Regions from separate parts of the Exiguobacterium sp. s80 genome, predicted to be linked through region 4. Evidence: riboswitches for the same ligand, from Rfam matches in the RefSeq annotation. Region 4 holds a riboswitch; each other region holds the start of a gene.
What was found. A riboswitch is a leader RNA that binds a small molecule or an ion and turns the genes downstream of it on or off. The one in region 4 is predicted to bind S-adenosylmethionine.
Positions count from the first base shown of each region.

Region 1 (5,146 bases), on a different contig from region 4:
CGTTTGAAGCACCGATGACAAGTGTCTTCGCGTCGTCTCCTGACGACTCTTCCCCACATGCTGCAAGACTGACTGCTAAGACGGATACTGCTGCTGTACCGACGAATTTTTTCCAAAGTTTCATGAATAATTCCTCCCAAGTTAACTAAAAATAGTATTATCGTTTATCGATTGCTTTTACGAGCAGGTCACCAATAATTTGAATGATGAAGACGATGACGAGAATCAACAATGTCGCGATGGCGATGACATCGTTTTGAGAACGCTGGAAACCTTCGATATATGCCATGTCCCCGAGTCCTCCTCCTCCGACTACTCCGGCCATTGCCGTGTAACCGACGAGCGCGACGAGCGTGACGGTGATACCGGAGACGATTGCTGGTAGTGCTTCCGGAATCAACACTTTATAAATGATTTGGAACTTCGTTGCCCCCATCGATTCCGCTGCTTCGATGACACCTTTGTCGACTTCACGCAGTGCCAGTTCGACCATCCGCCCGTAAAACGGTGCCGCCCCAAGAATCAGTGCCGGAAGTGCCGCTGTTGGTCCTAAGAACGATCCGACGATGATGAGCGTCACTGGAATCAATAAAATCAACAATATAATAAACGGAATCGAACGGAAGATGTTGACTAAAAAGCTGAGCACGGAATACAGTGCCCGGTTCTTAAACAATAAGTCTTCATTCGTCGCGTATAACAACAGACCGATGACCAGTCCGAGAACAAATGTCGCGATTCCGGCAACAACTGTCATATAGACGGTACTGCCGGTCGCCGTCCAGACCATTTCCCAATCGAGGTCGTTAAAGAATGTCGTCATCGGTGATCCACCTCCACTTCCACGTCACTCGCTTGAAGTTTCGCGATGACCGCTTGTGTTTCATGTGCCGCACCAATCAGTTGGATGAACAACGTTCCGAGTGCACCGTCTTGCGTCTGTCCGACGTTCCCGCCGATGATATTAAATAATAAGGTCGAATCTTTCATGACTTCTGCCAGGATCGGACTTTCTGCTGTCGAACCGACGAATGTCAGCTGGACGATTTTCCCTGTCGGATAGCGCTCACGGAGTTTCGCGAACGTCAACTCGTTTTCTGTAGACGACGTCAGTTGTTTGACGAATTCTTTTGTCATCGCTTGTTTCGGATGCCGGAAGACTTCTGAAACAGGACCCTGTTCGACGATTTTCCCGGCCTCCATGACGGCGACCCGGTTACAGATTTTTTGAATGACGTGCATCTCGTGTGTGATCAAGACGATCGTCAGTTTTAGTTTTTTATTGATGTCGACGAGTAACTCTAAGATCGAGTCCGTCGTTTTCGGATCAAGGGCGCTTGTCGCCTCGTCACATAATAAGACGTCCGGGTTTGATGCCAGTGCGCGGGCAATCCCGACGCGTTGTTTTTGTCCACCGGATAGTTGTGACGGATAAGCGCCTTCGCGACCGTCGAGTCCAACGAGTTGAATCAGCTCGGCGACCCGTTCTTTCCGGCGTGCTTTCGGATATCCGCCGAGTTCGAGCGGGAACATAATGTTTTCTTCGACCGTTCGTGACCAAAGCAAGTTGAAGTGCTGAAAGACCATCGAGACATTTTTCCGGACGCCGCGTAATTCTTTCGGTCGTAACGTCGTCATCTCGACACCGTCAATTTGAATCGAACCGCTTGTCGGTGCTTCTAACATGTTCAGCAGGCGAATCAAGGTTGACTTCCCTGCACCGGAATAACCAATTATTCCGAAAATTTCGCCGCGCTCAATCGTGAGATCGACGTTTGCGACAGCTTCGACTTCGCCGCGCTTCGAGCGATAAATCTTTCCTACATCCTGTAAACGAATCACTACTGTCCCTCCTAAACATAAAAAAAGTGCGCACGTTTTAGAGCAAACGCGCGCACTTTCAGTACACAAAACCATTTGCTCTCATCTTGCAGACGTTCGTCTGCTGGAATTAGCACCACTTCGGAAATAAATTCCGCGGTTGCCGGGTTTCATCGGGCCAGTCCCTCCACCACTCTTGATAAGAGTTATCGGTATTTAGTTGTTTTTAATATATTTTGAATATTAGCAGGGGTTATTTTGCTTGTCAAACAGTTTTTTCAGAAACTTTTTCGAGCAAACTGAAAGCATGCGTTAAATCTTCTTTCAAATCCTCTGCATCTTCAAGTCCGACCGAGATTCGGACGAGACCATCCGTGATGCCGAGTTCTGCCCGACGTTCTGCCGGAATCGACGCATGTGTCATCCGTGCCGGAACGGAAATCAAACTTTCGACCGCCCCTAAGCTTTCAGCAAGCGTGAAGAAGTGTGACGCTTCCACAAGTTTCTCTGCATTTGCAGCTGAACCGACATCAAAGCTGATCATCCCGCCGAAACCAGTCGCTTGTTTTTGTTGAATCGCATGACCGGGATGCGATGCGAGCCCCGGGTAGAAGATGTTCGAGACGACGTCTTGTGCTTGCAGGAAGCTGACAAGTTCATGTGCTGTCTCTTCGATCGCTTCCATCCGGATACCGAGCGTCCGCAGACCACGGACAAGCAGGAAGCTGTCTTGCGGTCCGAGAATTCCACCCGTCGAATTTTGGATAAAGTGAAGTTCTTCGCCGAGCGTATCATCGTTGACGACGACAAGCCCTGCGACGACGTCCGAATGGCCGCCGATGTATTTCGTTGCACTATGCAGCACGATATCTGCCCCAAGCGCGATTGGTTGTTGCAAGTATGGTGTCGCGAACGTGTTGTCGACGACGAGCTTCAAGTCGTGACGACGCGTGATGGCTGCGATCGCTTCGATGTCCGTCACTTTTAATAACGGGTTCGTCGGTGTCTCGACGTAGAGCATCTTCGTGTTGTCCTGAATCGCCGCTTCCGTCGCGCTGAGATCCGTCGTATCGACGAATGTCACTTCGATGTTGAACTTCGGTAGGACACGTTGCATCAAGCGGAACGTTCCGCCGTAGACGTCGTCCGTCATGACGATGTGGTCGCCAGACTGAAGCAGATTGAAGACAGCATGGATCGCCGCCATTCCTGATCCGAACGCGAATCCACGGACGCCTCCTTCAAGATCAGCAATCAATCGTTCGATGCTCGTCCGCGTCGGGTTTGCTGTGCGCGAGTACTCATACCCGTCTTTTAATTGACCGATTTTTTCTTGCTTATATGTGCTCGTTTGATAGATTGGCGGTGTAACGGCACCCGTTGCCTTGTCTACACCCGTTCCTCCGTGAATCAACGCTGTTTTTTTACGCATGTGTCTCGTCCACCTTTTCAAAGATTTGTTGGCTCAAATACCGTTCTGCACTGTCTGCGAAGACGGTGACAATCGTACTTCCCGGATGGCGCTGGGCGATATCGAGCGCCGCGGCGAGTGCCGCTCCTGCCGAACTGCCGACGAGTAACCCTTCACGTGCCGCCAGTTCATGGACCTTCGTAAAAGCATCCGAATCAGAAATCGTATGAATTTCATCAACTAAATCACGAGAAACGAGACTTGGCCATTTGGCTGTCCCGATTCCTTCTGTTTTATGCGGTCCGGCTGACCCTCCGTTGAGGACGGAGCCTTCCGGTTCGACGATTGCCCCTTTTGTCCCGAAGCGTTCTTTTAAGAAAGCCGTCGTTCCGGCAAACGTTCCACCTGATCCGCATCCGGCGACGAACCAGTCGATGTGACCGAGTTCCGCCACAAGCTCCGGACCAAGTGTCCGCTGATAAGTGACCGAGTTTTCTTCGTTTTCGAATTGGAGTGGCACATAACTGTTCGGAATCGTTTGTCCGAGTTCTTTTGCCTTATCGATTGCGCCTTGCATATCGAGTTCAGTCGGCGTGTTGACGACAGTCGCGCCGAGTGCCCGCATCAAAGTCTGTTTCTCTTGACTGAACTTTTCTGGGACGACACAAATGACTTGTAAGTCATATTTTTTAGCGGCGAGCGCCAAACCGATGCCGGTGTTGCCGGCAGTCGGTTCGATGATCGTTCCGCCTGGTGTCACGTACCCCTGTTCGATTGCGGCATCAACGAGTTGGATACCGAGGCGGTCTTTGACGCTGCCACCAGGGTTCATCCATTCGAGCTTCGCCAAAATCCGCGTACCAGCAGGCAAATCGAACGAAGTAATCTCGTACAGTGGCGTATTTCCGACGAGGTCTCGGACTGACTTCGCGATCATCCGAAGACGATGTCCCATTCGTCGCGACCGGCAAGCATTTTCTCGGCATAGTGCTTCGCTCCTTTAAGGTCGTGTGCGCTCGCAAACCCACATTGCGTTTCGTTTTGTGCCGGAATCACTTCAGCCGCTAAGACGTCGTTCAATGTCTTCTCGACGAGTTCACTCATTTTTTCGACTGAGTCAAAGTTCATCATCGCCATGTAGAAACCAGTCTGGCAGCCCATTGGCGAAACATCGATGACGTCGTCCGAATAGTTGCGGATGTTTTCAGCAAGTAAATGTTCGAGTGTGTGCATCGCACGCATCGGCATTTGCTCGACGTTCGGTTGTGTGAAACGAATATCATATTTGACGACTTGGTCGACTTTACCTTCTTTATAGCCTGCTACACGAATATATGGTGCTTTGACTTTCGTATGGTCCAAGTTAAAGCTTTCTACGTTCATTTTTTTGATTGTCATGATTTATTCCCCCATTTTCTCGGCTTCTATGAGCCAGACGAAGTGATTGTATTGTGTGAATGTCACGTTAAATCCGCGTGACGTAAAAATCTGTTCCATCACTGGAATCAGTGGATAAAATTCGCGTTCTAAATCTTCTGCAAGGTTGTCAAACCCTTGAGTTTTTGCTTCTGCAATCGTTTCTAGACGTGCTGCCTCAGAAACGAACATCGTATCGGCATAGACGATCTTTCCGTCTGCCGGTAAAATCGCTGCCATCAAATCGACGGCCTGTCCTTTTTCTTCATCCGTCAAATGATGAAACGCATAAGTCGAGACAAAACTTTTTGCCTCTGCTGCTTCAAACGATAAGAAATGACCATCTTGAACAGCCAGTGCCGGAATTTTATTGATTAAGATGTCGCGCATTTCCGGACTTGGTTCAATCGCCAGTACCTGCTCATGACGCGCAAGCAAACGTTGCGTCAAGTTGCCTGTTCCTGCGCCAAATTCGGCAACGGGTGACATCGCTTTTTC
Region 1 is NZ_JACSMP010000003.1:123,692-128,837, forward strand. Features, by position in the region: gene KNP94_RS08505 (MetQ/NlpA family ABC transporter substrate-binding protein) at 1-124, opposite strand, end outside; gene KNP94_RS08510 (methionine ABC transporter permease) at 158-823, opposite strand; gene KNP94_RS08515 (methionine ABC transporter ATP-binding protein) at 820-1,842, opposite strand; SAM riboswitch class I at 1,921-2,027, opposite strand; gene KNP94_RS08520 (bifunctional cystathionine gamma-lyase/homocysteine desulfhydrase) at 2,087-3,253, opposite strand; gene KNP94_RS08525 (PLP-dependent cysteine synthase family protein) at 3,246-4,169, opposite strand; gene KNP94_RS08530 (S-ribosylhomocysteine lyase) at 4,166-4,630, opposite strand; gene KNP94_RS08535 (class I SAM-dependent methyltransferase) at 4,634-5,146, opposite strand, start outside.
Region 1: it holds a riboswitch for S-adenosylmethionine, as region 4 does, so the genes downstream of both, KNP94_RS08515 (methionine ABC transporter ATP-binding protein) here and KNP94_RS06910 (amino acid permease) in region 4, are expected to answer to the same signal.

Region 2 (5,146 bases), on a different contig from region 4:
GCGATTTCACTACTCGGGTTTTCACAACTTAAAAGTTGGATTTCGTTAATCGTTTTACGAGAGATGCGACTTGCGAGTCCGTACAAGTGGTCAGACGAGTTGTTGCGTTCTTCACTGCATTGTGCCAAGTTATGCGAGTTATTTGCACTTGAAACAAAGACGTTACGTCCGGAAAGTGCCTACATGATTGGCTTACTCTCGCATATCGATGCATTACTGTCAGTCGATATTGATGAAATCATTGATCAATTACCAATCGAGTCGACGTTGAAAATCGTGTTACAAGGAAAAGATCATCCGTTTCGTGATTGTTTATTGCTCGCGATTAGTGCCGACCGTGGTGAATTTGAACAGTTTGAAAAACTAACCCATCGTTTTGGTATTTCAAAACAGCGTGCCTATGCACTATTAAAAGAGAGTCAAGATTGGTTGACTAAAAAAGAACTTCATTTGCAACCGGATGAAGAAGATTCAATCGTCTGATGGACGTTAAAAGGCACCAGCTCACTGAACATACAGTGTCTGGTGCCTTTTAATTATCTTAATTTAATTAAACACGTGGCCCTGCTGATTTGATTTCAGTAGTTGCACTGTCGAACCGTGTGAAATTTTGTTTGAATTTAGTCGCCAAAGCCCGTGCTTGTTGTTCATACGCATCAGCATCCGACCAAACTTTGACAGGGTTGAGCAAGTCGCTTGGGACACCAGGGACTTCGAGCGGCATGTGTAGCCCGAAAATCGGATGCTCTTCCGTCGGGATATCAGCGAGTGTGCCGTTGACAGCTGCATTGACCATCGTCCGTGTATATGCAAGCTTCATCCGACTTCCCGTCCCATATGCGCCACCCGTCCAGCCTGTATTGACGAGGTAAACCGTGACACCGTGCCGGTCGATGAGCTCACCGAGCATCGTTGCATATTTTTCAGGAATGAGCGGTAAGAAGGGTGAACCGAAGCATGTCGAGAATGTCGCTTCCGGTTCTGTTACGCCACGCTCTGTCCCGGCTAACTTCGATGTATACCCGGATAAGAAGTGATACATCGCTTGCTCCTTCGTCAACTTACTGATTGGCGGCAGGACGCCGTAAGCATCAGCTGTTAAAAAGACAATCGTTTTCGGATGTCCGGCGCGTGATGGTACTGCAATATTATCAATCGCTGTAATCGGATAAGCGGCCCGTGTGTTTTCCGTTTTTGACGTATCATCATAGTCAGGAATTCGTGCATCATCGAGGACGACGTTTTCAAGGACAGTGCCAAACCGAATCGCATCAAAGATTTGTGGTTCTTTTTCGCGCGATAGGTTGACCGTTTTTGCGTAACAGCCACCTTCGATATTGAAGACGCCGTCGTTGGACCACCCGTGCTCATCGTCACCAATCAATTGACGACTGTCGTCAGCAGACAGTGTGGTCTTACCAGTACCGGATAATCCGAAGAATAAGGCGACGTCACCCTCATGACCGACGTTAGCCGAGCAATGCATCGATAAGACGTCTCGTTGAGGTAAAAGGTAGTTCATGACAGAGAAAATCGATTTTTTGATTTCGCCCGCATATTCTGTTCCACCGATTAAGACAATCCGATGTTCGAATGACATGGCGATGAACGTTTCGGAATTCGTTCCATCGACTTTCGGATCTGCTTTGAAGTGAGGCGCATAAATAACCGTGAAAGGCTCAAAAGCAGCTTCTGTCGGATATTCACGCAAAAATAGTTGTTTTGCAAACAAATTATGCCAAGCATATTGTGTCACGATCCGAACCGGAAGGGTAAAATGAGTGTCTGCACCAGCAGCAGCTTCTGTGTAGTAGAGCTGATCTGCTTCATTCATGTAGCGAAGAACTTTTTGTAAAAGTTGCTCGAAGTTGTCTGCTTCCATCGGTTGATTGACATGGCCCCAATCGATATGTGACTCGCATGACTGATCGCGAACAATGAACTTGTCTTTAGGTGAACGACCTGTAAATTTCCCCGTTTCTACAGACAGAGCGCCATTTTCAGCAAGAACCCCTTCTTCGTTACGAATTGCATGTTCGACTAGCTCAGCAACAGATAGTTGTTTGAACACATGCTCCTTCTTGAGTAGCTCTTCGATATTCAGGACCGTCATCGGCATCCTGACCCCACCTTTCCCCTACGTTGGTTTAGCTCTGGCATTTAGTATGACACATTTATTATATATGACATACTAAAGGATGAGCAATCCTTTTTTAGCGCTGATTTCTATTTATTTGGAAACGCTTTCAGCATTAACAGTTTAACATCTCTTCGGGAAAGTTTCGACTAGAAATTAAAACGTAGCTTGACAGAGTGGTCACAACTTTATATCATGTAATTCGTAACGGATACTCTTATTCTGAGCAGGTGGAGGGAACAAGGCCCGAAGAAACCCGGCAACCGTCCTACATTAAGAATTCTATTAATGAAGGAAAAGGTGCTCTCCTGAAGCGAAGTAAACACTTCGAACGATAAGAGGGTAAAGGAAGAACGCACAACCTTTCCCTGACCATTTTTTGGACATGGAGAGGTTTTTTTCATTTTACCGTCCCACTCAACTAGGGGAAATGAGTACACCGTCAAATTCTTTTTTGGGAGGGTCAAACATGACAAACCTTAATCGCCGACTATTTACGTCGGAGTCAGTTACTGAAGGTCACCCGGATAAAATCTGTGACCAAATCTCGGATTCTATCTTAGATGCAATCCTCGCAGCCGATCCGAATGCTCGTGTCGCTGCTGAAACATCTGTCACGACAGGACTTGTCCTCGTCGCAGGTGAAATCACGACATCGACTTATGTCGATATCCCGAAAGTCGTTCGCGAAACAATTCGTGAGATTGGCTATACACGCGCTAAATATGGTTTCGATGCAGACACTTGTGCTGTATTGACTTCAATCGATGAGCAATCAGCAGATATCGCTCTCGGTGTTGACCAAGCGCTTGAAGCACGCGAAGGTAACATGTCAGATGAAGAAATCGATGCAATCGGTGCAGGGGACCAAGGTCTCATGTTCGGTTATGCAACGAAAGAAACGCCTGAATTGATGCCACTTCCGATCTCACTTTCACACAAACTTGCTCGTCGTCTCGCAGAAGTCCGTAAAACTGGACAACTTGACTACCTCCGTCCGGATGGTAAGACGCAAGTAACTGTAGAATACAATGAGAACAACGAACCGGTTCGTGTCGATACAATCGTCATCTCAACACAACATGCAGAAGAAGTGACGCTTGAGCAAATCCAAGCAGACCTGAAAGAGCATGTCATCGCACCTGTGATTCCATCAGAATACATCGATGCGGAAACAAAGTTCTTCATTAACCCGACAGGTCGCTTCGTCATCGGTGGACCACAAGGTGATGCAGGATTAACTGGACGTAAAATCATCGTTGATACGTATGGTGGCTATGCACGTCATGGCGGCGGCGCATTCTCTGGTAAAGATCCAACAAAAGTTGACCGTTCTGCAGCATATGCAGCACGTTACGTCGCGAAAAACCTCGTAGCTTCTGGTCTTGCAGATAAAGCAGAAGTTCAACTTGCGTATGCGATTGGTGTCGCGCACCCAGTATCGATTGCAGTTGATACGTTTGGAACAGGTAAACTTCCAGAAGCACAACTCGTCGAACTCGTTGCCGAAAATTTCGATCTTCGCCCAGCAGGGATCATCAAGATGCTTGATCTTCGCCGTCCGATTTATCGTCAGACAGCAGCTTATGGTCATTTCGGTCGTACAGATATCGAATTACCATGGGAGCAAACTGATAAAGCAGCAATTCTTGAAGAACAAGCGAAACGATTCGCTTAATTTTCAGTTCAGAAGCAGACTCGCACGAGTTTGTTTCTGAACTTTTTTTGTTTGTCTCGAATTTTGGAGGGAAACGAATGATTTTTCTAGAACAGGGTAAAAGAACATGTACCGGTAAACGGAAAAAAGGGGGAGTCCGATATGGAGATACGCGAAGCAATTCCTACTGATGCGGCACGCATTCATGATATTGCCATCACCTCTTGGATGGATACGTATGAAGAGATTTACTCGGAAAGCTCGAAAGCCCATTTCGTACAAGAGGCGTATCCGCAAGAAGAAGTCGTTCGAGCAATTCGGACGGCGGAGGAAGCGCGGGGAGAATATTTCAATGTCGCCATTATCGAGGAAGAAATCGTCGGTTTCATCCATGCAATCGATGTTGACGGCACGTGGGAAATCGTTCGCTTGTACGTACTACCGAAATATCAACAAAATGGGATTGGGCGAAAGTTGATTCGTGAACTTGAACACCAAGGTGCTTCCCCAATTGAAGTCTACGTTGAATCAAGAAATTATAAAGCGCGCCAGTTTCTAGTCTCTTTCGGTTTTAAAGAAGAAAGTGAAACGACTGAAGAAATTTTCGGTCAAGTGGAACCTGTGACACGCTTAAAGCGTATATATGAATGAAAATCCAACTTAAGATGGTTTTGACATCAAGATGTAAACGTTATAATACAGAGATACTTGTATGAAGAGGTGAGTTTGTGGAAGATCAAGCAACAGGAATTATCGTACTTGTCTATCCCCTTCAACTGCGAGCGACGCCGAGCGATGCGTTAATTCGAGTCCTTGAAAAGGATTATGAAGTGTTACGTGTAGATGCTCCGCGCCGGATATCGCTTGAGGAACATCAACAACTGCTGAAGGATGCTTTACGAGAAGCCGGAAAACGAAAGTTACCGATTCACATCATAGCCTGCAGCATGGGCGCACTCGTCGTCAACCGGCTACTGCAGGAATATGAATTGCCGATTGCGAGTTTGTCGTATATTTCGCCGTTATTTGATTGGCATAATTCAAAACAACTCGGTGGCGTCAAACAAGTATTTGCAAGTGCATTCGATCGTTTTCGACCGGATGCGCCACTCGGGATGTTGCCGTTTGGTCAAAATAGTGAAGATACGGCACGTCTCGGAGAGTTGACATATGCACAGTACCGGGAGATTGAAGAAGAAATCGTCCTACATGATGAAGAGCGGAAGAAATTACCACGAGTCAACCTCGCTTGTTTTTATGCACCGGACGATCAATTCGCGGACGTAAAATATACGTTAGAGATTTGCCGGAAAATGGGTGGCGATCAAATCTATCTTCAACGGCTCCATGGA
Region 2 is NZ_JACSMP010000003.1:63,634-68,779, reverse strand. Features, by position in the region: gene KNP94_RS08230 (EAL and HDOD domain-containing protein) at 1-483, shown strand, start outside; gene pckA (phosphoenolpyruvate carboxykinase (ATP)) at 551-2,119, opposite strand; SAM riboswitch class I at 2,352-2,478, shown strand; gene metK (methionine adenosyltransferase) at 2,607-3,815, shown strand; gene KNP94_RS08215 (GNAT family N-acetyltransferase) at 3,957-4,445, shown strand; gene KNP94_RS08210 (alpha/beta fold hydrolase) at 4,523-5,146, shown strand, end outside.
Region 2: it holds a riboswitch for S-adenosylmethionine, as region 4 does, so the genes downstream of both, metK (methionine adenosyltransferase) here and KNP94_RS06910 (amino acid permease) in region 4, are expected to answer to the same signal.

Region 3 (5,146 bases), on a different contig from region 4:
CAGTCCGTCATAATCCTGCTGAACGGCTTGCGCCACCAGTTCCTTGAACTTGACGTCATTGCCTTCGGAAATGAACGTGTTGACCTTAAACCCAAGCGACTCCCCTTCCGAACGGGCACCGTCTAAAAATTGTTTCGTATGATCATCGGACGCCAGATTGCGGATGACGGCAATCTTGATGTCGCCTTGGACACTTTCCGGCACACCGCTGATTTTTTTCGTCGGTGTCGCTTCACTATTGGCGCAAGCAGCCAGCAAGACCGCCGGTGCGAGTAAGAATGCTAATTTTTTCATCTCGATCTCTCCTGTCTGTTTAGATGACCTGTTGTCCAATCGCCTGTTCGATCGTTTCCACGCTCGGCCGTTCAATGACGCCGAGTTCCGTGATGATCGCCGTGATGAGCTCGTGCGGTGTCACGTCAAATGCCGGATTAAAGACCTTTGTTCCGGCTGGTGCCGTTACTTTCCCCGCCAGTTGTGTCACTTCACTAGCATCGCGTTCTTCAATTTCAATCTCGTCACCTGATAAACTCGTCACATCAAACGTCGACAGCGGTGCCGCGACATAAAACGGAATCCCGAAGGCACGTGCGAGTAACGCCAGCTGGAACGTCCCGATTTTATTGGCCGTATCCCCGTTACGGGTGATCCGGTCCGCGCCGACGATGATGGCGGTGATCTGCTTTTCCTTGATCGTATGCGCGACCATATTGTCCGTGATCAAGGTGACGTCAATCCCTGCCCGTTGCAGCTCCCATGTCGTCAAACGTGCCCCCTGCAACAAAGGCCGGGTTTCCGACGCATAGACGGATAACGGAATGCCTTGTTCTTTCGAGAGATAAAACGGGGCCAGTGCCGTCCCGTACGCCGCTGTCGCAATCGATCCGGCATTACAAATCGTCAACACCCGGTCTCCCGCTTGAAACAGCTCCAACGCATGCACACCGATTTGCCGTGACGTCTTGGCATCGGCTTCATAAAGGGCAAGTGCTTTTTGTTCCAGACGTTTCGGCAGTTCCTCGAGCGTTGTGCTCGAAAGGATAAGCTGATTGAGCGCATCGAGTACGTTCCGCAAATTGACGGCGGTCGGCCGGGTCGCCAGTAACTCCGCCGATACCGTCAACAGTTTTTGTTTGACCTCGTCAAGCGATCCCGTCGTCCGGAACGCTTCCTGCACGAGGACGAATCCACCGAACAGACTGATTGCCGGCGCCCCCCGGACACGAAGTTGTTTAATCGCCTCAACCGCTTGCGCCAAATCATGAATGACTTCGTACCGTTCTTCTTGCGGGAGACGGGTCTGATCAAGGATCTTTAAGCACGCCCGCTCATAGATGACACTACGGATAAACTCGCTCATCGGCTCAATTCCTCCGTCACGTCAAAATTCCGGAGATCGGTAAACGTCTTACATTCGCCGCGCCGTTTAATCAATGCCGTCCCGAGGCGTAACGCATGACGTTTCCGTTCAAGGCGCGTCGTAGCATCCGGAATTTGTTCCAAATCAGCGACCGGTGCCAAACCAATCGTCCGCCGGATCAGTTCACAACCGGCGAAACCGAGCGCGTCTTGGAGAATTGTACTGAGGACATCATCGACAAGCCCGGGTACCGTCCGGAAAGGTTCGACGGCTTCCCGTTCCCAAAGTGCCGTGAACGTCGAAGCAAACGTCAGCCAGAACGTATCGATATCCTTCACCCGCGTCTCCCGCAACTCAGCATAGTTCGGATACGCCGCAAAGCAGAGGTGGGCAATGAACTGACCGACATCAAACCCGAACGGTCCGTAAAAAGCGAACTCCGGATCGATGATTTTCGTTTCGCCCGCCGAAGCAAAAATGCTTCCTGTATGTAAATCCCCGTGTAATAAAGCTTCCCCTTTCGTGATGAACAACGTTTCGAGCTTCGCCACTTCCCGCTTCAGTTTTTCGTCCTGCCAGAGCTGCTGTACGTCTGTTTCCAAGCCGCTCTCGATGTTGTTTGTTTCCGCGTCGTAAAACGGATCCGTAAAGATTAACTTTTCCGTGATGTCGCATAAATCCGGGTTGTAATAGTCACGTGCGACCTGCTTTTTTCCGACTGGACCGAGCGCAAAATCTGACGTGAAAAATAACGTCCGCGCCAAGTAAGAACCGACATGTTCTGCAAGGAGCGGATACGTTTCGCCGGCGAGCAATCCCGTCCGAACGATTTGCAGGTGCGACAAGTCCTCCATCACCGTATACGCTTCTTCATGACTGGCATGAAAGACCCGTGGAACGAATGGCGTCGCGTATTTTGCGAATTCCTTCAGTGCCAACTGTTCGATCCAGGCCCGCTCGAGTGACAAGGGCCAGCTTTCCCCGACGACTTTTGCATAAGGTAATGCCTGCTTCAAGATCAAACGTTCTTTCCCTGCCTGAATCCGAAAGACTAAGTTCAAGTTGCCGTCGCCGATTTCTTCTGCCGTCGCTTCTTCCTGTCCGATGAGTCCGAGTTCCCGGACACGTTTAATGGCGTCTTGTTCTGTAAATGCTTGATATGCCATCTTGCTTCCCCCTTCATTTCTACACAAAAAAACGCCGCTTTTCGTCATAGAAAAGAGGCGCGGGGTATCATCCGTCCTCTTATCTCTCAGACGAATGTCTGTTGGATGTAGCACCGTGCCGGATGGTCGGTTGCTGCGGCGTCTTCGGGCCAATTCCCTCTGCCAACTCACGATAAGAGTCATATGTGGTTGTTGTGTTCGATGTTGATTCGAATATTACGCCCGTCTTAAATCATCTGTCAATTCCAATTTTTAGTGAAAAACCATTTAAAAGACCGCCATCTATAGAAGCGGATTTCAAAAAAAATAAATTTTCAAAAAATTATTTGACATCACGTCCATCTCATGTAAAAATTGCAATTAGATTTCACAATTTCATCCAATTCTTATCAAGAGCAGACGGAGGGACGAGCCCTATGATGTCGCAGCAACCGACCAGTTGGCACGGTGCTAATTCTTGCAGCTAACACGCTGACAGATAAGAGTCCACGCGCAATTTTTCATGGTCTCTTGTCATTGACGAGGGACCATTTTTGTATTTTTTAACAAGGGAGAGACGACGATCATGGCGTACATTACCGCAACTTACCAACTCGGCGTGACCGATCAGTTACCAAAACGGGCAGAGCAAATCGCCCTCGGTCTGACGGTCGGCTCATGGACCGATTTGAATCACTTGGAACAACAACAGCTTGAATCCTTTAAAGGACAAGTCGTCCATACGGAAGAACACGACGGAAAAGGGTATGTCACGATCCGTTATCCGGAACACAACGTCTCACGAGACTTTTCGGCGATTTTGACGACCGTCTTCGGCAAGCTGTCACTCGACGGTCAAATCAAACTGACGGATCTTCAGCTTCCCGCTTCATTCACACCGGATTTCCCCGGTGCTAAATTCGGCATCGAGGGCGTCCGCCAATTGATCCAAGTCCATGATCGCCCCCTGTTGATGAGCATCTTCAAAGGCGTCATCGGACGGGATCTCGTTTTTTTACGGGAACAACTGGAAGCCCAGCTCGCCGGCGGGATTGATCTCGTCAAGGATGACGAAATCTTATACGACAATCCGCTGACACCGGCACTCGACCGGGCGCGGATTGGACGGGAAGTCCTCGATGCACACTATGAACGGACCGGTAAACGGGCCCTTTATGCGATTACATTGAGTGGTCCGGTCTTCCGCTTGAAAGAGCAGGCGAAACGACTGGTCGAAGCCGGAGCGACAGCCCTCCTGCTCAACACGTTTACATACGGGCTTGATGTCTTGCGGGAACTGGCAGCCGATCCGGAAATCCCGGTCCCGATCTTTAATCATCCGGCGTTGAGCGGTGCCTTGATCGCCAGTCCCGAGTACGGGATTGCCGCCCCGGTCCTGCTCGGAACGTTGCCGCGGATTGCCGGTGCCGACTTGACACTGTTCCCGTCGCCGTACGGGAATGTCGCCCTCGCCAAAGACTTGGCCCGCGGGATTGCCGTCGAAGCGACCCGAATCGGTGAGACCAAAACAATTCTCCCGGTCCCGTCCGCCGGAATCCACCCGGGTCTCGTCGCCCAGCTTGTTCGTGATTTCGGCGTCGATTCCGTCATCAATGCCGGAGGCGGTGTCCACGGTCATCCGCAAGGTGCTGCGGCCGGAGTCATCGCTTTCCGCCAGGCACTGGGCGCAGCACTGGCCGGCGAATCACTGACAAGTGCCGCCCACCGGCACGAGGAATTACGTGTCGCTCTCGATGCTTGGGGGATCACGAAATGACGATCCGGATTTTATGTGACTTTGACGGAACAGTAACGGAGCACGATAATATCATCGCCTTGATGCAGGAGTTCGCTCCGCCGGAAAAATTTAAACCGTTAAAACAAGGTGTGCTCGACCGGTCGCTCTCGATTCAATCCGGCGTCGGACAGATGTTTCAGCTGCTTCCGTCCAGTCAAAAACAGGACTACATTGATTTCTTGATGACACAGGCAGTCATTCGTCCCGGCTTCGACACCTTACTCGCTTTTGCCAAATCAAACGAGATTGATTTTTCCATCGTCAGCGGCGGGATCGACTTTTTTGTCCAGCCGATTCTTGCGGATGTACTGACGGACGAAGCGATTTATTGCAACGGTAGTGACTTCAGCCAGGAGACGGTTCGAATCGAATGGCCGCATGCCTGCGACTCAGCCTGTACAAATCAATGCGGCTGTTGCAAAACCTCGATCGCCCGGAAGTTGAAGCAGAACGGTGACACGATCATCGCGATCGGCGACTCCGTAACAGATTTTGAACTAGCTAAGCAGGCGGACCACGTTTATGCACGGGATTATCTGATCACGCTATGTGAACAACACGGCATCCCGTATACGCCGTTTGGAAACTTTCATGACATATTGAATCATCTGCAGACAAAGGTGGTGTACACATGACCTTCTTAAAACGATATGAAGAATTACGTGCCGTCAAACAGGAACTTGCAGCACGCGACTGGTTCCCCGGCACAAGCGGCAATCTCGCCATCCGGACAGCCGATCAACCGACTGAATTTCTCGTGACGGCAAGCGGGAAGGACAAACGGCAGGATACACCGGACGACTTCGTCCATGTCGACGCGTCCGGTCAACTGATCGGCGAACA
Region 3 is NZ_JACSMP010000006.1:14,577-19,722, forward strand. Features, by position in the region: gene KNP94_RS11195 (sugar ABC transporter substrate-binding protein) at 1-294, opposite strand, end outside; gene mtnA (S-methyl-5-thioribose-1-phosphate isomerase) at 314-1,360, opposite strand; gene mtnK (S-methyl-5-thioribose kinase) at 1,357-2,526, opposite strand; SAM riboswitch class I at 2,603-2,705, opposite strand; SAM riboswitch class I at 2,910-3,011, shown strand; gene KNP94_RS11210 (2,3-diketo-5-methylthiopentyl-1-phosphate enolase) at 3,092-4,282, shown strand; gene KNP94_RS11215 (2-hydroxy-3-keto-5-methylthiopentenyl-1-phosphate phosphatase) at 4,279-4,938, shown strand; gene KNP94_RS11220 (methylthioribulose 1-phosphate dehydratase) at 4,935-5,146, shown strand, end outside.
Region 3: it holds a riboswitch for S-adenosylmethionine, as region 4 does, so the genes downstream of both, KNP94_RS11210 (2,3-diketo-5-methylthiopentyl-1-phosphate enolase) here and KNP94_RS06910 (amino acid permease) in region 4, are expected to answer to the same signal.

Region 4 (5,146 bases):
AGACGAGTCCTGCCCATCAACTCGTGTTTGGTCCAAGAACAGGGGACTGGACGGATCGCTTGTTTGAGGTGAAGGAAGCACTTGCAGGGACGAAAGCATCGATTAAAGCATCAGACCACATCATGCAAGATATGTGGCAAAAGTATCTCTTCATTACGACTTTTTCCGGAGTGACTTCGCTATTTCGGGCACCGATCGGTCCGATTCGCGACGACGCAGCCGGGGATCGTGTCATCCGGAATGTCTTACAAGAAGCAAAACAAGCCATGGAAAGTCAAGGGGCAACGTTCGTGCAACATATCGAACAGGAGCAGGAAAAACGGATTCACCAAATGGCACCGGATATGAAGTCGTCGTTGCAACGGGATATGGAAAAACAAGGCATGGTCGAAGCAGACCATCTGTTTGGCAGTTTAATAGAAGGAACGGAGCCAGCGGTGTACCCGACGTTACGGATGATTCTTACGAATTTAAAGGTATATGAACAGCTATCAATTACTATTTAAGCTGTTGAAGGGCTTCGAAATCGAGAATTACAAATAGCTTCTCCAAGGTGACTCTATCGTTTATCTTAAGAGAAGCTATTTATGTAGCTAGAAAATGTTATGTTCGTAAATTTTTCTTGACTGACTCTGATTACAAGTGGGGAAAATATTAAATAAAATTTAAATGATAAGAATATTCTTTTAAATGATACTCTATCTCTTTAATTAAAATAGACTTAAGTATAAGTAAGGGATATGATTTAGATATCTCTAAAATATAAGTTGTTAATGTTTTTTTGGATTTGTGAGAGGGGATAATTTGACATGAAGCGTATTATTATTCGTGCAGGTATGACACCCTTTGAACAGTTTGATGCTGAGTATATAATGAGAGAAAATTCAATCGGAGGGAACGTTGGGAATTTGATCTATCAGTACAGTATCTTCCGAACATTGATGACGGAAGGAACGACGATCACGCCTGACTATTACTACTATGATGAAGAACGTGCAGATGAGATCAACGAAAAATTTGATCTTTACGTCATTCCACTTGCAGATGCATTCCGTCAAGAGTTCGCATCGTCCCTTCGAAAATACACACGATTGATTAAAAAATTGAAAATTCCGGTCGTCGTCATCGGTGTTGGTCTACGCGCACCATTCGAGCCGGACTTAAAAGGCGGATTCCCGTTCGACGAGGATGTTAAAGCATTCGTCAGCGCAGTCCTCGAACGTTCAAGCATCATTGGACTTCGTGGTGAAATCACGTCGAAATACCTGACACGCCTTGGTTTCCGTGAAGGCATCGATCATAAAGTCATCGGTTGCCCATCGATGTATGCATTCGGTCGTAATCTTCACATTCGTGAGACAAACATCACGAAAGATTCGATGGTTAGTGTCAATTCATCACGTTTTTCACCCAAAAATGTCCTTGATTTTATCACACGTGGAATGGAAGAGTATCCAAATCACTATTTCATCCCACAATGGATGAAAGAATTGAAGTTGACGTACACTGGAACTCATCCGTTTGGAGACCTTTCAGATATGAATTATGCAGCTAGAATGTCACACCCGGTGTATATGAATGACCGTGTTCGTTTCTTCTTAAACGCTCAAACGTGGTTCGACTTCCTCAAAGAAGCTGACTTGAGCTTTGGTGCACGTCTCCACGGAAACATCACAGCGACACTCGCTGGAACACCAAGTATTTTGATTCCTAAAGATGCAAGGATGCGTGAATTAACAGATTACCATCAATTGACTCACATCTGGGCAAATGACATCACGGCAGACACACGGCTTTCGGACGTCGTCGAAACAGCAGACTTCCAAAGCCCGGCGCGGATTCAAGTGAAAAACTTCGACAACTTTCTTGACTTCTTGAACACGAACGACTTGGAGCATATCTATCAAGACACGAACTATCCAGAGAACGTGCCGTTTGATCGTGAAATGGCGAAAACAGAACTCCTCCCAGCGGTTAAACCGATTACAGGAATCAGTATGGAAGAAGCAATCGCACGTTTTGAATCATTCTTCCCGGAAGAAGAGAAAAAAATTGCTGCGATTCAAAAACATGATAAAGATAAAGACAAAAAGATTAAAACGTTACAAGATAAACTCAACAAGCAGACGAAGGTGGTTAAACATCAAGAAGGTACATTGAACCGTAAAGCGGTTCGGGTGGCCCTTAAGACAGCTAATCTCTTCGTAAAAAAATAACAATAAGACGTCTCATGCCAATGCGGTAGGAGACGTTTTTTTGAATTCTATTATCTGAATTGTGTTGACAATTCAAAAAAGGACTGCTACTGTTATGAAAAATTACATTCTTATCCAGAGAGGTGGAGGGACTGGCCCTTTGAAGCCTCAGCAACAGGTCGAAAGATACTGTGCTAATTCCTGCGGGTGTTGTACCCGATCGATAAGCGCTCTTCATGTTGTCGACCGACGCACCCTGTCTGTACAGGAGTGCGTTTTTTTTATTGAGTGAGAAAGAGGAGTGGTGGAGGATGGAGCAAAAAACAACATTTCGACGAAAGATGGAATCCCGTCATATCGTCATGCTGTCGTTAGGTGGCGTCATCGGGACGGGGCTGTTCCTGAGTACGGGGTACACATTGGAGCAAGCAGGGCGGATCGGAACGATTGTATCCTACTTACTCGGAGCACTCGTCGTCTATCTCGTGATGCTTTGTTTAGGGGAACTCGCTGTACATATGCCGGAAACCGGTGCCTTTCATAGTTATGGACAAAGTACATTGGACCGGGAACCGGCTATACGGTCGCCTGGCTCTACTGGCTGACCTGGACGGTGGCGCTCGGTTCCGAGTTTACGGCAGCCGGTTTATTGATGCAACGCTGGTTCCCTGACGTGCCGGTCTGGTTGTTCAGCGGATTGTTCGTCATCATCATTTTAGTGATTAATGTACTGACAGTGCGCGTGTTCGCCGAAGTCGAATTTTGGTTTTCTGCCGTGAAAATCATGACGATCATCGCCTTCATCGTCTTAGGGGCAGCAGCAATCGTCGGCTTTATTCCACTGGCGTCAGGAGAAGCAGCTCCGTTGTTCGGACCGCTGACGGAAGGGGAACTCTTCCCGAACGGGGCCTTTGCGATTTTGATGACGATGCTCGCCGTCAACTTTGCCTATTCGGGGACAGAACTGATTGGTGTTGCGGCAGGCGAGGCGGTTGATCCGAAGCGGACGATTCCTCTTGCCATCCGGACGACGATTGTCCGGCTGGTCGTGTTTTTTGTCGGCACGATCATCGTCCTGGCGATTTTACTACCGACGGATGCGAACGGTGTGCTCGAGAGTCCGTTCGTTGCCGTCTTCGAACGGATCGGGATTCAATTTGCGGCGGACATCATGAACTTCGTCATCTTGACGGCGATCCTTTCCGCAGCGAACTCCGGGTTGTACGCCGCGTCACGGATGTTGTGGTCGTTGTCTGATCAACGGATGATTTCACCGTTCTTTGCTAAATTGAGTCAAAACGGTGTTCCGACACGCGCTGTCATGTTCAGTATGCTCGGCGGATTGTTTGCACTGCTATCAAGTGTCTACGCAGCAGAAAGCGTCTATATCGCACTCGTCTCGATTTCAGGACTTGCTGTCGTCGTTGTCTGGATGAGCATCAGTGCTTCGCAATACTTCTTTCGGCGGCGTTACCTGAGAGAAGGACACGATTTGCAAGACTTGGTGTACCGGACACCATTTTATCCAGTCGTCCCGATTGTCTCCTTTTTGATTTGCCTATTGTCGCTGATCGGGATTGCCTTTGATCCTACGCAGCGTGTTGCCTTATATTTTGGAATTCCCTTTATCGGACTTTGTTATCTCGTGCATTACCTGACGAAAAAATCACAGAAACGGAGTGTGGAAGATGTCAAAACAGAAAAATCCAGTTGAAGCCTTACTTAACGAAAAACCGTTTATTTTACTTGATGGAGCACTTGCGACAGAACTGGAGCGGCATGGGAGTGATCTCGCCGATCCTCTCTGGTCGGCACGGGTCTTGGTCGAAGAGCCGGAACAGATTCACCGCGTCCATGCTGACTATTTTCGAATCGGTGCGGACTGTGCCATCACCTCGAGTTATCAAGCAAGTTTGCAAGGGTTTAAACAACGGGGAATCGGGACGGATGCAGCGATCGAACTGATCAAGCAGACGGTCTACTTGGCGCAACATGCACGTCAAGAAGTCGCCGGAGCAGGGACACGATCGTTGATTGCCGGATCAGTCGGTCCGTACGGGGCGTATTTGGCCGATGGATCAGAATATATCGGACACTACGGTGTCGATGATGCGACCCTTGAGAACTTTCATCGTCCCCGAATCGAGGCGTTGATTGCGGCAGGAGCAGATTTACTGGCCTTCGAAACGATTCCGTCGCTTCAAGAAGCAACCGTCTTGTTTCGGATATTAGAAGAATTTCCGGAACACTCGGCCTGGCTCGCTTTTTCCCTTCGCGATGCGGAACACATCAGTGAAGGGACGACGATTGCGGATTGTGTCGCAGCAGTCGGCCGCCATCCGCAACTCGCTGCGCTCGGTGCAAATTGCTTTCCGGCGTCGATTACGACAGATTTCGTAACGGGATTGAAGCGACTGACGGACGTGCCGATCATCGTCTATCCGAATTCGGGGGAACAGTATGATCCCGTCAAGAAAACATGGTCTGGTGAATCGGTGTGTACAGCTTTTGATGAAGTTGCCAGTGAGTGGTATGCGGCAGGGGCACGCCTGATCGGCGGTTGTTGCCGGACGACACCGGAACAAATTGAACGGATTCATGCCGCCATCGAAGGAACGTAAGGTTGCAAAAATCGAGCTGAAATCAATCGCAGTGCCGGACGGTTCCGCCCTCTGCGCAAGAAACGCCGATGATCCCGTTTTTCATACGGAATCATCGGCGTTTTTTATCCCTATTCTTCTCGTTCATGACGTCTTAAGACGATTGGATCACCGTTCCCGCAGTTCACGGTTAAATTGTTGGAGCAGGCGTCCAAATGCTTCCGCATCGTCACCTGACCAGTCTGTCAGTAAGCGTTCGATGCTCGCGAGGCGTGCCGTCCGGTAAATCGTCAGTTCTTCCTGTCCGAGTGAAGTGATGTGATAGAAGAAAGCACGGCCATCTGCTTCATC
Region 4 is NZ_JACSMP010000002.1:71,618-76,763, forward strand. Features, by position in the region: gene KNP94_RS06900 (ketopantoate reductase family protein) at 1-506, shown strand, start outside; gene KNP94_RS06905 (polysaccharide pyruvyl transferase family protein) at 810-2,216, shown strand; SAM riboswitch class I at 2,324-2,425, shown strand; partial or broken gene KNP94_RS06910 (amino acid permease) at 2,507-3,909, shown strand; gene mmuM (homocysteine S-methyltransferase) at 3,884-4,816, shown strand; gene KNP94_RS06920 (MarR family winged helix-turn-helix transcriptional regulator) at 4,964-5,146, opposite strand, start outside.